3 regions of the Nonomuraea sp. KM90 genome follow, and region 2 is predicted to be linked to each of the others. Evidence: riboswitches for the same ligand, from Rfam matches in the RefSeq annotation. Region 2 holds a riboswitch; each other region holds the start of a gene.

Region 1 (4,202 bases), on a different contig from region 2:
ACGCCGCGGGAAACACCTCCGCCGCGTCGGCGCCCGTCACCGTCGTCACCCTTCCGGCGACGTCCGCGGGCCTGGTCGTGGACGACTTCGACGGCAACCCGGCGTACCCGTCCGCCGCCCGCAACGACCTCCGCAGGTGGACCGGCGGCAACTGCTTCCTCAACGGCGGCGGCTCCGGCGCCGTGTCCGGCGGGGCGCTCAGCCTGCGGTACGACAACTGCGGCTGGTTCGGCAGCGACGTGTACACCGACCTGTCCGCGTACACCCATCTCGTCGTCCGGATCAAGGGCGCGGCAGGGGGCGAGCAGGCCCACTTCCACCTCGGCCTCGGCGGGGTGACCAAGGCGTTCGGCGACTTCACGCTCGACGGCGGCGGCCGTCCGGCCATCACCACCGCGTACAAGGACATCAGGCTTCCGATGTCCGCGAACGGGATCAACCGCGCGTCCCCCGGACAGCTCGCGATGGGCTTCTGGTACGGCGGCAACAGCACCGTCACCATCGACTCACTCACCTTCGAGTGACCCACCGGGAGGCCGGGATCGGGCTGCCGCTCCCGGCCTTCCGGCCGCCCCGACCGTCTCAGCGGGGCGGCGCACCGTTCGCGGCGACGCGCTGCCCGGCCCCGCCCCGGCCTCGCTCGCCACCGCCGCCCTGCTCTTCGTCGCGGCGGCGAGTCGTCCTGCGGCGCACGTCCTGCGGTGCTTGCTCTGCGGTGCTTGCTCTGCGGTGCTTGCTCTGCGGTGCTTGCTCTGCGGTGCTTGCTCTGCGGTGCTTGCTCTGCGGTGCTTGCTCTGCGGCGCGTGCCCTCCCAGGCGGAAGGGCAGACGGGAAGGCACGCGCCGGTCAGGCGGCGTGCCTGCCCAGGTCGCGCAGCTGGCCGGGGGTCAGCGCGGAGACGTTCTGGTCGATGGGGGAGTCGGTGTACTGGTGGATGGTCCAGGACTTCCAGTCGGCGGGCGGGGTGAGCGCGCCCTTGGCCCGGCTGTAGTGGGCGACCCACAGGGGATATTCGGCCAGGCCCTTGCCGTACGTGTCGGCGAAGTTCCAGCCGCTGTAGAACATCGGGGTGATCCCGGTCCTGGCCTTCACGTGTGACAGCCACGCCTTGGCCCACGCGTTCACCTGGGCGACGGACCTGTCGTCGGTCGTCTCCAGGTCCAGGACCAGCAGGTCGCCGGCCTTGGCGGGCTGGGCGTTCACCACGGACAGGAAGTGCTCGGCCTCGGCGATGGGGTCGTTGCCGGGGTGCCCGAAGTGGTACGCGCCGCGCACGATGCCCTTGTCGCCCAGCTCACGCCAGTGCCGGGCGAACGAGGCGTCGCGGAAGCCGGTGCCCTCGGTGGCCTTGATGATGCCGAACTGGGCGGGGCTGGCGGCCCAGTCGTACTGGGGCTCGTAGTTGGAGATGTCCAGGCCGTACGTGAGCTGCTGGGTCCTGTGCTGGGTCGCCTGCACGGTGGTGCCGTGACCGGTGGGCGAGGCGAGCACCGTACCGGTCGCGCCGGTGACGGCGGTGGTCGCGGCCAGGATCACGCCTCCGACGGCCAGCGCGAAGAGCTCGGCGGGGCGGCGGTTCCTGACGATCGCGGCAAGCTGAGGCTTGAGCATGGGGATGTCGACTCCTTCTTCCATGCCGCCTACCGGGTTAGCTGACGGGTTCGGGACTGGAAGTCGCCCCTACGGGCGCGGCTCGGGCCGGCGTCCGATTCACCCCGAAGAGTGGATCCCCGGCTCCGCGGGGTCGCGGATTCGGCGGGCGCGGCGGACCGCGCCCAGTAAAGGTACAGATCTCCCTAAAGTGGGAGCAAGTATGGCAAAGCGAAGCCCCATGTTCGTCGGCGGGAACGAGCCCGAAAAGCCGCGCCGGCAAGGGCTTCCGGGGCTGGGTAAAGTTTCCGGCGCCGCCCTGGTCGCCGGTCCGGAACGGCTGTGACTTGTGATACTCGTGATGCGACCTCTTTTGCCCTCCTAAACCCCGTCCACCATGCTGCTTGGGTAAAGAATTGTGTCGCGATCGCCTATGTCACAGGGGATCCTGTTGCCTTTCCCAGGGCCCGGCTTGCATCTTTCTATGCGATTCGCTTACCTTTGAGGACTCAAGGCGTACGACCTGCCGACAAGCACTTGTCGCGTGACGCCGTTCATTTGTCGAGACCGCGTCTCACCAGCACGGACGTGCAGGGATGTGTGACGCGGCCCGCCGAATCCGTGAATGCAGCGGAACCGGGGACCCACCTTTTTTCGGGGTGAATCGGCGCGCTCTGATCCGAGCGCTCCGTAGGGCACTTCCACGCCCGAACCCGTCAGCTAACCCGGTAGGCGGCATGGAAGCGAGGAGCAATCCAAGTAATGGCCAAGTACACCCTTTCCCGTGCCCTGAAGCCCGCGAGCCTCACCCGGTTCGCCGTCGGGGCGGCCGTGGCGGCGGGTGCCGTTCTCGCCGCCGGTCCGGCCTTCGCCGCCGACGACTCCCAGGCGCAGAAGTCCGCGGGTCAGGTGTCCGCGCAGTCGGTGCTGAAGGTCGCCGAGTCGCAGATCGGCGTGGCCGAGAACGCCGCGGGCGGTGGCACCCCGTTCCACAGCTGGTACATGTCCTCGCCCCGGGCGCAGGAGACCATCACCCGTGACGGCGGGAGTGTGCGGGCCTACGCCAACGCTCCGTGGTGCGCCATGTTCGTCTCCTGGGTCGGCGAGAAGGCCGGCGTCCGCCCCAGCATGGGCTGGGACGCCTACACCGTCACCTATGCCAAGTGGTTCCAGACCAACCAGCACTGGGGCACGACCGCCAAGCCCGGCGCCGTCGTCTTCTTCGACTGGAACGGCAAGAGCACCACGGGCATCGACCACGTGGGCCTGGTCAAGCAGGACAACGGCAACGGCACGATCACCACGATCGAGGGCAACACCGGCAACGGCAAGGTCGAGCAGCGCATCCGGCCCAAGTCCCAGGTCGTCGGCTACGGCTACCCCCAGTACAAGGCCTGATCCCAGGCAGGCCGCACGCTCCTTGCCAGGTGCGATGGTCAAGGGACAACGGGTGGCGCAGGAGAGATCCTGCGCCACCCGTTGTGTTCGCTCCGGGAGAGCGGGCTACGCGTGCTGCCGATACCAGTCGAGCGTCGCGGCCACGCCCGCCGGGTGCGGGGTGACGTCGACCGGTCCGAACGCCTTCCGGAAGGCCGAGTCGTCGGAGACGAACGGCCGGTCCCGCTGGTACCAGGTCTCCCCGAACTCGCGGACCATGGGGTGGAACAGCCCGACGAGGCGCTGCATCCCCCGCCCGAGCCCGGCGCTCTTCGGCGTGCCGCCGGCCGCGGCCCACACGAGGTCGAGGAAGGCGCGGCCGGTGATGGGCTCGGCGGCGGGCAGGTGCCAGGCGCGCCCGTCCGCCTCGGCGCGCTCGCCGAGGGTGACCAGCCCGGCGGCGGTGTCGGGCAGGTAGGCGATGGTGTGCGGCTGGTCGAGGTCGCCGACCCAGCGGGCGGTCTTGCCGGCCAGGGCGGCGGCGAAGACGGTCGGGCCGATGACGGTGTTGACGCCTCCGGGGCCGTAGTAGTCGGAGGCCCGTCCGAGGGTGGCGCGGATGCGCCCGGCCCGGTGGGCGTCGAGGATCAGGTCGTCGACCTCGATGCGGGCGCGGCCTTTGGGATTGGTGGCGGCGTACGGCAGGTCTTCGGTCATGGGGCCGGTCACGGGGCCGTAGACGTACAGGTTGTCGGCCATGACCAGCTTCGCACCGGCGGCCTCCACCCCGGCGAGGACCGTCCTGGTGAAATCGGGGAACTCCGCGGCCCAGCTTGCGTAGTTCGGTTGCGCGCACTGGTACACCACGGCGGCACCCTGGCAGGCGGCGATGGCGCCCTCGGTGGTGGTGACGTCGGCCCGCAGCTCGTGGGGGCCGGGGTTCGCGCTCCGGCTGACGGCGCGGACCCGGCGGCCCCGGGCGGTGAGCTCGGCGACGACGGCCGAGCCGATCGCGCCGGTCGCGCCAAGGACGACATGCAGGTCGGACATGGTGCTGGTCCCTTCCGAAGGGGTTTCAAACCGTTGTTATATAACAACGTTATGATAAGCTGGCCACTATGGCAAGACCGAGAAAGCGCGACCACCAGGAGCTTCGCCACGAGCTCGTCGACGCCGCCGGCCGGCTCCTGGCCTCCGAGGGCCCGGCCGCGCTGACCACCCGCCGCGTCGCACAG
Region 2 (4,202 bases):
ACAAGGCTGACAAGGTCGTCGACCGGTTCAACACGGCGAACGAGCGCTACAAGAAGGCCAAGAGCACCTTCACCAAGCTGAACGACAGCTACAAGCGCAAGCTGGAGACGGTCGCGGACCTGCGCGCGCAGGTGATCGGCATGGCCGTCGACAGCTACCAGCTCGGTGAGGACGTCACCTCCTGGCCCGGGATCATGACCTCGGACGACCCCCAGAGCACGCTGTCGGGGCTGGCCGTCGCGGGTCAGCTCGCGCAGGAGCGCGCGGAGAAGCTGGCGGCGTTCGACCGGGAGAACCGCGGGCTGAAGGTCGAGCGCGACAAGGCGCAGGAGGCCCTCGAGGAGGCGGACAAGGAGCGCGACGCGGTCGAGAAGGAGCGCTCGGAGATCCGCAAGCTGATCGTCGACCAGAAGAAGCTGCTGGACAAGCTGGGTGCCTACAACCCCGGCAACCCGAACAGCACGGGCATCAAGTACACGGGCCCGGCCTCGGGGAGCGCGGCGGCGGTGCTGCGGTTCGCGTACGCGCAGGTGGGCAAGCCGTACATCTACGGCGGGACGGGGCCGCGCGGGTACGACTGCTCGGGCCTGACCCAGGCGGCCTGGGCGGCGGCCGGCGTCACGCTGCCGCGTACGACGTGGCAGCAGTGGGCGTGGGGCGCGAGCCGCAAGGTGGACCTCGACTCCCTGCAGCCCGGCGACCTCATCTTCAGCGAGGGCCTGGGCCACGTCAGCATTTACGCGGGCAACGGGCAGATCGTCCACGCGCCGCAGACGGGCGACGTCGTGAAGGTCGTCGCGCTCTCCGCGTACGGCCGCTCCCTGGTCGGCGCGGTCCGCCCGTAACATTTTCGGCTCCCGCCCGACCGGATTTCGGCCTCACATCCGCTTCTACGATGCCACATAGTAGGTGGCGTCTGCCGGCGTGCGATCCGGGGCGGGAGCGTTCCCACGGCGCGAAACGGCCGTCAATTCCTGCGAAAAATGTGACAAACGCGACAAACGACGCCTGACAAGCGCGGGCTGTCAGAAGTGTGAGCAGGGTCACATTTGGATAACGGAACCTGGTGTTCCAGCAGGGGTTTCCTTCCTTACTGGCCCTGCTGTCTGATCTTTACAACCTGACTCGCGCTTTGCCGATCCTTGACCTTTCGGCGTAGCTTCTGGCGTCGTCGCGGTGAACAAGCCATGACACCGCGAACCCGCATCGGTCCCTCCCGATGCGAGACAGAAAAGAATCCGCCGGTCGTCCCCGATATCCCCAGATATCTGCATATCGCAATCAATCGGGGTGACGACCTGCCGAGTCCGTGCAGCCAGGAGGCACGGAGCCGGGGACCCAGCGATCCCACGTTTCCCCAGGGATCAGGGGTGAATCGGCGCGTCATCGCGCCGTAGGGCGACTTCCAGGCCCGAATCCGTCAGCTAACCCGGTAGGCGTTCGTGGAAGACACAAGGAGAAATCCTGTCTACCTCCCTGCAGAACCCCCGCCTGTCCCGCCTTGCCCTGAGCGGCGTAGCGCTCACGATGACCGTGACGGCCGGAGGTCTGATCCTCCCTGCCCCAACGGCTCAGGCGGCGACGACGAGCGAATCGGCCGCTGAGACGGCGAAGGCGGAGACCACCGCCAAGACGTCGACGTCGGCCACGGCAGCCCAGCGACGGGCGGCCAGGATCGCTCGGCAGAAAGCGAAGGCCCGCAAGGCCGTCGCCGTGGCCAAGGATCAGATCGGTGACCCGTACCGTTACGGTGGCACAGGACCTGGTTCGTTTGACTGCTCCGGACTCGTCCAGTTCGCCTGGAAGAGGGCCGGGGTGACGCTCCCGCGCGTGGCGAGCAGCCAGTTCGCCCGCATCAAGAGCAGGATCTCCTGGCGGAACCTCCAGCCGGGTGACCTGATGTTCTTCAGCGGGCTCGGCCACGTGGGCATGTACGTCGGCAAGGGCAAGATGATCCACTCGCCACGGACAGGCGAACGGGTGCGCATCGACAAGCTGGGCGGATGGCGTAAGTCGTCATTCGTCGGCGCGGTCCGTCCCGGCATGTGAAGAAGCCCCGTCCGGATTCCTGGAGACCTTCCTGGATTCGGGCGGGGCTCTCGCGCGTCCGCGGGAGCACTCATGTGGTGGGGCTACGATCGGGCATCGTGTCCGAGCAGGTGAGCCGACGAGCCGCGGTGGCCGGCCTGCTGCTCCTCGCCCTGGCCGGTGGCCCCGAACCCCCGGTCCTGCCCTCGGGGATCCTCGACCTGTGGCCCGGCGGCCGCACGGTCGTCCGGCGCGGTGGTCGGTCCGTCGTCGTCGGCCATGTCAGCTATGTCGGTCAGGGCGCGGGCTCGCTCGACGAGATGGCGCGGCTCGCCGATCGGGCCGGGCTGCGGGTCTCGGCCGTGCTCGGCAGGCCGGTACGCCCCCTGGTCGTCGTCCCTGAGTCCGCCCGCGAGGCCGCCCGGCTGGCCGGCGTGGATCGGCTGGACGGCCTGGCCGCGGTGGCCGACCGCGGGCGGGTGATCGTCGTACCCGAGCTCTTCGCCACCCTCAATCCCACCGGCAGGGACGTCGTGCTCGCCCACGAGCTCACCCACGTCGCCGCCGGCACCGACCACCTCCCCGTCTGGCTCTACGAGGGCTTCGCCGACTACGTCGGCTACCGCGACGCCGGGCTCCCCGTGGCGACGGCCGCCGCCGAGCTGGCCGCCGAGGTCCGCGCCGGGCGCCTGCCGAACGCTTTGCCGGGACCTGCGGCTTTCGCGGCCGACGGGCGGGACCCCGACCGGCTGGCGCGGGCTTACCAGGAGGCCTGGCTGGCGTGTCGCTTCCTGGCTGACCGGTTCGGTGAAGGGACCCTGGTGAGGCTCTACCGTGAAGCTCAGGCGGCCGGCCTCGACCGGGCACTCGCCTCACTGGGGCTCTCCGTCGCCACGCTGACGGCACGGTGGCGCGAATACGTGCGGGATCAGCTCGTGTGAAGGGGAGGCAGATGAGCGAACGGCAGGACGAGGACGACGCGGCACGGCAGGACGAGCCCCCGGACGGCGCACCGGACGGCGCACCGGACGGCGCGATGGCCGCCGTGGGCGTCGGGAAGCCGGGCCCCGGGCGGCCGGGCGCCGGGCGGCCGGAGGGTGCGGCCACGGCGGCGGGGACGGCCGGACACGGCGGCGGGGCGGCCGCCGGGGAACCGGCCAGTGAGGCGGCGGGTGAGGCGGCCAGTGGGGCGGCCAGTGGGGCGGCTCGTGGGGCGGCTCGTGGGGCGGCTCGTGGGGCGGCTCGTGGGGCGGCTCCTGAGACGGTCCTCCAGGGTGCCGGAGAGGCGGTGCCGGGCGAGCCCGGGGCCCGGACCCGAGCCGGAGCCCGAGCGTGGACACGAGACGGTGGGGAGACGCCCGTGAACGGAGGGCCGCCCGCCGGGGAGAGCGGGCTGAGGCGGCAGGCCGCCGTCGCGCTGGTGCTCCTCGGCGTCGTGATCCTGGCGGTGACCGCCTTCACCACTCCGTGGCACGTGCTGACCGGCGGGCCGCCCGATCCGGCCCGCGACTTCACCGCCGCCCAGATCGCCAGGGCGGAGGCGTTCGACGCGGCCACGAGCCTGCCGAGCTACCTGTCGCTCGCGCTCACGATCGTCTTCGCCGGGCTCCTGCTCGCCACCCCGCTCGGGGCCAGGGCGGTGGGGTGGCTCAAGGGCCCCTGGTGGGTGCGGGTGATCCTCGGCGTCGTGGTCATCACCGCGATCGTCGAGCTGGTCAGGTGGCCGCTGGGCGCCTGGTTCGAGACGATCATGCGCGACTACGGCCTGTCCACCCAGGACTGGGCCGGCTGGGCGGGCGACCGGCTGAAGAACCTGGGCGTGGAGGTGTTCCTGCTCTGCGTGATGCTGACGGCCCTGGTGGCGCTGGCCCGCAAGGTGCGGCGGTGGTGGATCCCCGCCGCGGTGGGGGCGTTCGCGCTGACGGTGGTGGCGTCGTTCGTGTACCCGGTGGTGTTCGAGCCGATGTTCAACGACTTCACCTCCATGCCGCAGGGCGCGCTGCGGACGAAGCTGCTCGACATGGCCGAGCGGGACGGCGTGCCGGTCGAGGACGTGCTGGTGGCCGACGCCTCGCGCAGGACGACGGCGCTCAACGCGTACGTGTCCGGCTTCGGCGCCACGCGCCGCATCGTCGTCTACGACACGCTGCTCCGGGCCCCGCAGCCGGAGGTCG
Region 3 (4,202 bases), on a different contig from region 2:
CGGTGAAGGCGCGCAGCAGCTTCGCCACGATCGTGCCGGTGGCACTGGGCAGGCTGGCCAGGCGCAGCTCGCCGGTGATCTGGCCGTTGGCGGCGGCCACGTCGGCGCGGATGAGGTCGAAGTGCCGCAGGGCCTCGCGGGCCCGGGCGAGCGCGCGGCGGCCGGCCTCGGTGAGGGCGATGCCGTCGCGGTGGCGGACGAACAGGGTCGCCCCGAGCTCGCGCTCCAGCGTGGCGACGGCGCGGCTGACGGCGGGCTGGGACATGCCGAGGTGGTCGGCGGCGGTGGTGAAGCCGGCGTGGTCGGCGACCGCGACGAGCACTCTGAGCTGCGCCAATGTCATGCCGACATACCCTAGTTGGTATTTGACCGGGGCTGGAGCAGAACACGATGGTTATGCCATGACCACGCGAGAGACGATTGACGTAGACGGGCGGCGGGCCGGCTATCTGACGGCCGGGGAGCGGGGCCCGATGGTGCTGCTGCTGCACGGCACGTACTGGAGCCGGGTCTGGGCGCCCGTGATCGACCGGCTGGCCGCGGCCGGGCTGCGGCCGGTCGCGGTCGACCTGCCCGGTCTGGGGCGCTCGGAGGGGGAGTTGACGGTCGAGACGGCGGCCGTTCCGGCGCTGGCGGAGTGGGTGGCCCGCTTCGCGGCGGCGGTGGGGGCGGAGGAGCCGGTGGCCGTGGCCGGGCACGACATCGGGGGCGCGGTCGCGCAGCACCTGCTGGCCGCGGGGCCGGTGCGGGTGCGCAGGCTGGCGCTGGTCAACTCGGTCACGTACGACTCCTGGCCGGTGGCCGCGGTGGCCCGCTACCGCGACCCGGCGGTGGCCGCCGCGACGACCGCCGAGGACGTGCTGGCCGCGCGCCGCATCGCCGTAGGTGCCGCGCTGGCCCGTCCGGCGACGGAGGAGGAGCTGGCCGACTACCTCGACCCCTGGACCGACCCGCGGGTCTGCCGGTCGTGGCTGGCCCTGGCGGGCGCGGCCGACAGCCGTTACACGCTCGACCTGGTCCCGGCGCTGCGGGCCGACCGTACGCCGAAGCTGCTGGTCTGGGGTGAGGACGACCAGTTCCAGCAGGTGCGGCAGGCCGAGCGGTTCGCCGCCGAGATGCCCGCCACCAGGCTGGTGCGCATCCCGAAGGCGGGTCACATCCCGATGGAGAACGACCCGGACGGGGTCGCCGGGGCGCTGGCCGCGTTCTTCCTGGAGTGAGCCGGGCTTATCCCGATGTGCCCGCATCGGTTTGACCCGCCGAGCGCGGCGGGGTTACCGTCGGGCACATGGCATACCAATGTGATCGCATTGGATTGGCGTGAGGGCTGTCCGTCTCGCCGGCCTGCTGCCGCTGGCCGGGCCCTGCCGCCTGGTGCCGTTCGGCCTGTTCGGTGCGGGCGCGGCAACGCTGGGCCCGCTCGGCACGGTGCCGCTCGGCCGGCTGGTCTCCCACGGCGGCGCCGCGCCGCTGATCGCGTTGCTCGATGCGGGAGGCCCCGCTCCTGCTGGTGCTGGACGAGCCGACCGCCTCCCTCGACGCCCCGGCCGAGAGCGCCGTCTTCGCCCGCTACGCCGAGGCCGCCCGCCGCCACCCCTGGACCGTCACGCTGCTGGTCACCCACCGCTTCCCCACGGTGCGGACGGCGGACCTGATCGTCGTGCTCGACGGCGGCCGGGTCGTCCAGCGTGGCACCCACGACGACCTCGTCGCCCGCCCCGGCCCGTACGCCGAGCTGCATGCCATCCAGCGCGACGCCTTCACGGCGGCCGACGGGCTGTGACGCGGGGAGCGCCGCGGGTCATCGCGAGGCCCGCCGGCGCCCGAGCAGGGGTGCTGGTGAGCATGCCGCCACGCCGAGGACCGGTGCCCGGCACGCTCATGGCGGGCATCGGCATCGCCGGGGGAAGCCGGGAAACGCGACGAGCGCGCGTCCCATTCGGGGACGCGTGCTCGTCGAGTTCAGGGAAGGCGGGGGAACCCCCTCAGCCAGAGTCCGTCAGGCGCGGTACTGCGGGTAGCCGTAACCGAAGACCTTGGACTTCGGACGGATGCGCTCCTCGACCCGGCCGTTGCCGGTGTTGCCCTCGATCGTGGAGATGGTGCCGTTCTGGTTGTCCTTCACGACGAACCCGACGTGCTGGATGTCGCTGAGGCTCTTGCCGCCGTCCCAGGAGAAGAAGACCACGGCGCCGGGCTTGGCGACGGTGCCGAAGCGGTGGTTCGCGGCGAACCACTTGGCGTGGGCGACGGTGTAGGCGTCCCAGCCGACCTGCGGGCGGGCGCCGGTCTGCTCGCCGACCCAGGAGACGAACATCGAGCACCAGGCGGCGTTCAGGTACGCGGCGCGGTTGCCGCCGTCACGGGCGACGGTCTCGGCGGCGCGCTTGGAGGCGGCGTACCACTGCTGGTACTTGGTGCCGCCGCCGTAGGCGTTCTCGGAGGTACCGACCTGGGCCCTGGCGAGGGCGAGGACCTGGTCCGCGGTGACGTTGACCTTGGTCTCCTCCACCCTGTCGCCGGCCTTGTGGGCGGCGATGGCGGTGTCCGGGTGCCTGGCGGCGGTGGCCGCGGCGACGCCGGTGGCGGTGTCGGCATTGGCGGCTACGGCGTTGGCGCCGAGGGCCGAGGCGATGACGGTGGCGCCGAGGACGGCGCGGGCGATGGTGGTCTTCGAGGCAGCGGAAATACGGTGCTTGGCCATCGAGGGGGTTACTCCTTGCTTCCATGCCGCTTACCGGGTTAGCTGACGGGTTCGGGCGTGGAAGCTGCCCTACGGCACCGGAGTGCCGATTCACCCCAAAGGACATGGGTCCCCGGTTCCGCGCGGACGCGGATTCAGCGGTCACAGGGCGATCCTGTGATTTGTCGTGCGATGGTCAGACATAGCCGGACAAACCGGACGTATGCCTCAAGTTGCCCCATAAGGTAATACATGAGGCAAGAGGATTACAAATCCATAAAAGCGCGGCTAGGCAAGTTGCCTGCGTGCGTCGGCCAGAAGCCCCATCATGGCAAGGGATTCGTCAAGCGGCATGATCGAGGATTCGGTCCTGCCTTCGGCCGTGGCGGCGCGGACTTCGCGGAGCTCTCCGGCGTATCCGTTGTCCGCCGGATCGAGCACGTGCTCTTCCGGCTCCATGGAGGGCCCGGTGAGCAGGATCCGCTGCGGGGCCCAGAACGGCGCCTGGATGTCCGCCCGCATCTGAGTACCTACAACACTGGCCTGGTTAGGGTAATTCCCCAGCAATGAGGTGGCCACGAGAGCATGCCTGCCACCGGGGTAGAGCAATACGCCGGCCGCCTCCGCGTCCACCCCGTTCGGGGCCAGGGAGCCGGTGATGCGCAGGTCAGCGGGCATGCCCAGGAGGAGCTGGGCCAGGCCGAACGGGTAGATCCCCAGGTCGAGCAGCGCGCCGCCGCCCAGCTCCGGCGCCCACAGCCGGTGCGCCGGGTCGTACGGCAGGGCGAAGCCGAAACTGGCCTGCACGGAGCGGATCTCGCCGAAGCGCGGGTCGGTCGCGATCCGCCGGATGAGGGGGTTGAACCTCATCCACATGGCCTCCATCAGGAACACGCCCGCCTCGCGCGCCAGGCGCACCATCTTCTCCGCGTCGTCCACGGTCGCCGCCAGCGGCTTCTCGCAGAGCACGGCCTTGCCCGCGGCGATGGCGGCCTCGGCCACCCGCAGGTGCTGCGCGTGCGGCGTCGCGACGTAGATCGCGTCCACCGCCGGGTCGGCGCACAGCTGCTCATAAGAGCCGTACGCCGACTCCGCCCCCAAAGTCGTGGCCAGGGCCTGCGCCCTGGCGAGGTTCCTGGATCCGACGGCGGCCACCCGCATCCCGGGCTCCGCCACGATGGCGGCCCCCACGGTACGCGCGATGCCGCCGGTCGCCGCAATTCCCCATGTGAAATCTTGCACGCGGCAGATCGTATACGGACGGTAAAAGGTGACTTATGGCGGCGTCATGTAACGGTAATTCCTTTACGTCACATGAGCCACTCCGGTCACTCACGTCATGTTGAAAGTCTCGGGATCGGGGCCGATGCGCCTGCTCCTGTTCATCGCGCCGATGGCCGCCATGTCCTCGGCGTCGAGGATGAAGCTGAACACGTCGATGTTCTCGGCGATCCGCGCGGGCGTCACGGACTTGGGGATGACCACGTTGCCGAGCTGCAGGTGCCACCGGAGCACGATC

The links. A riboswitch is a leader RNA that binds a small molecule or an ion and turns the genes downstream of it on or off. The one in region 2 is predicted to bind cyclic di-AMP.
Region 1: another riboswitch for cyclic di-AMP. It lies ahead of ACTWPW_RS57935 (glycoside hydrolase family 25 protein); the one in region 2 lies ahead of ACTWPW_RS01540 (C40 family peptidase).
Region 3: another riboswitch for cyclic di-AMP. It lies ahead of ACTWPW_RS55630 (CHAP domain-containing protein); the one in region 2 lies ahead of ACTWPW_RS01540 (C40 family peptidase).

Annotation. Positions count from the first base shown of each region.
Region 1 covers NZ_JBQQCB010000171.1:11,364-15,565, forward strand. The annotation lists gene ACTWPW_RS57930 (fibronectin type III domain-containing protein) at 1-524, shown strand, start outside; gene ACTWPW_RS57935 (glycoside hydrolase family 25 protein) at 847-1,611, opposite strand; cyclic di-AMP (ydaO/yuaA leader) riboswitch at 1,624-1,768, opposite strand; cyclic di-AMP (ydaO/yuaA leader) riboswitch at 2,192-2,340, shown strand; gene ACTWPW_RS57940 (CHAP domain-containing protein) at 2,353-2,988, shown strand; gene ACTWPW_RS57945 (NAD-dependent epimerase/dehydratase family protein) at 3,094-4,017, opposite strand; gene ACTWPW_RS57950 (TetR/AcrR family transcriptional regulator) at 4,086-4,202, shown strand, end outside.
Region 2 covers NZ_JBQQCB010000001.1:256,515-260,716, reverse strand. The annotation lists gene ACTWPW_RS01545 (C40 family peptidase) at 1-845, shown strand, start outside; cyclic di-AMP (ydaO/yuaA leader) riboswitch at 1,290-1,454, shown strand; gene ACTWPW_RS01540 (C40 family peptidase) at 1,528-2,049, shown strand; gene ACTWPW_RS01535 (hypothetical protein) at 2,148-2,969, shown strand; gene ACTWPW_RS01530 (M48 family metallopeptidase) at 2,981-4,202, shown strand, end outside.
Region 3 covers NZ_JBQQCB010000148.1:8,697-12,898, reverse strand. The annotation lists gene ACTWPW_RS55645 (LysR family transcriptional regulator) at 1-343, opposite strand, end outside; gene ACTWPW_RS55640 (alpha/beta fold hydrolase) at 402-1,220, shown strand; gene ACTWPW_RS55635 (hypothetical protein) at 1,487-1,783, shown strand; gene ACTWPW_RS55630 (CHAP domain-containing protein) at 2,000-2,704, opposite strand; cyclic di-AMP (ydaO/yuaA leader) riboswitch at 2,717-2,854, opposite strand; gene ACTWPW_RS55625 (Gfo/Idh/MocA family protein) at 2,972-3,925, opposite strand; gene ACTWPW_RS55620 (aldo/keto reductase) at 4,016-4,202, opposite strand, start outside.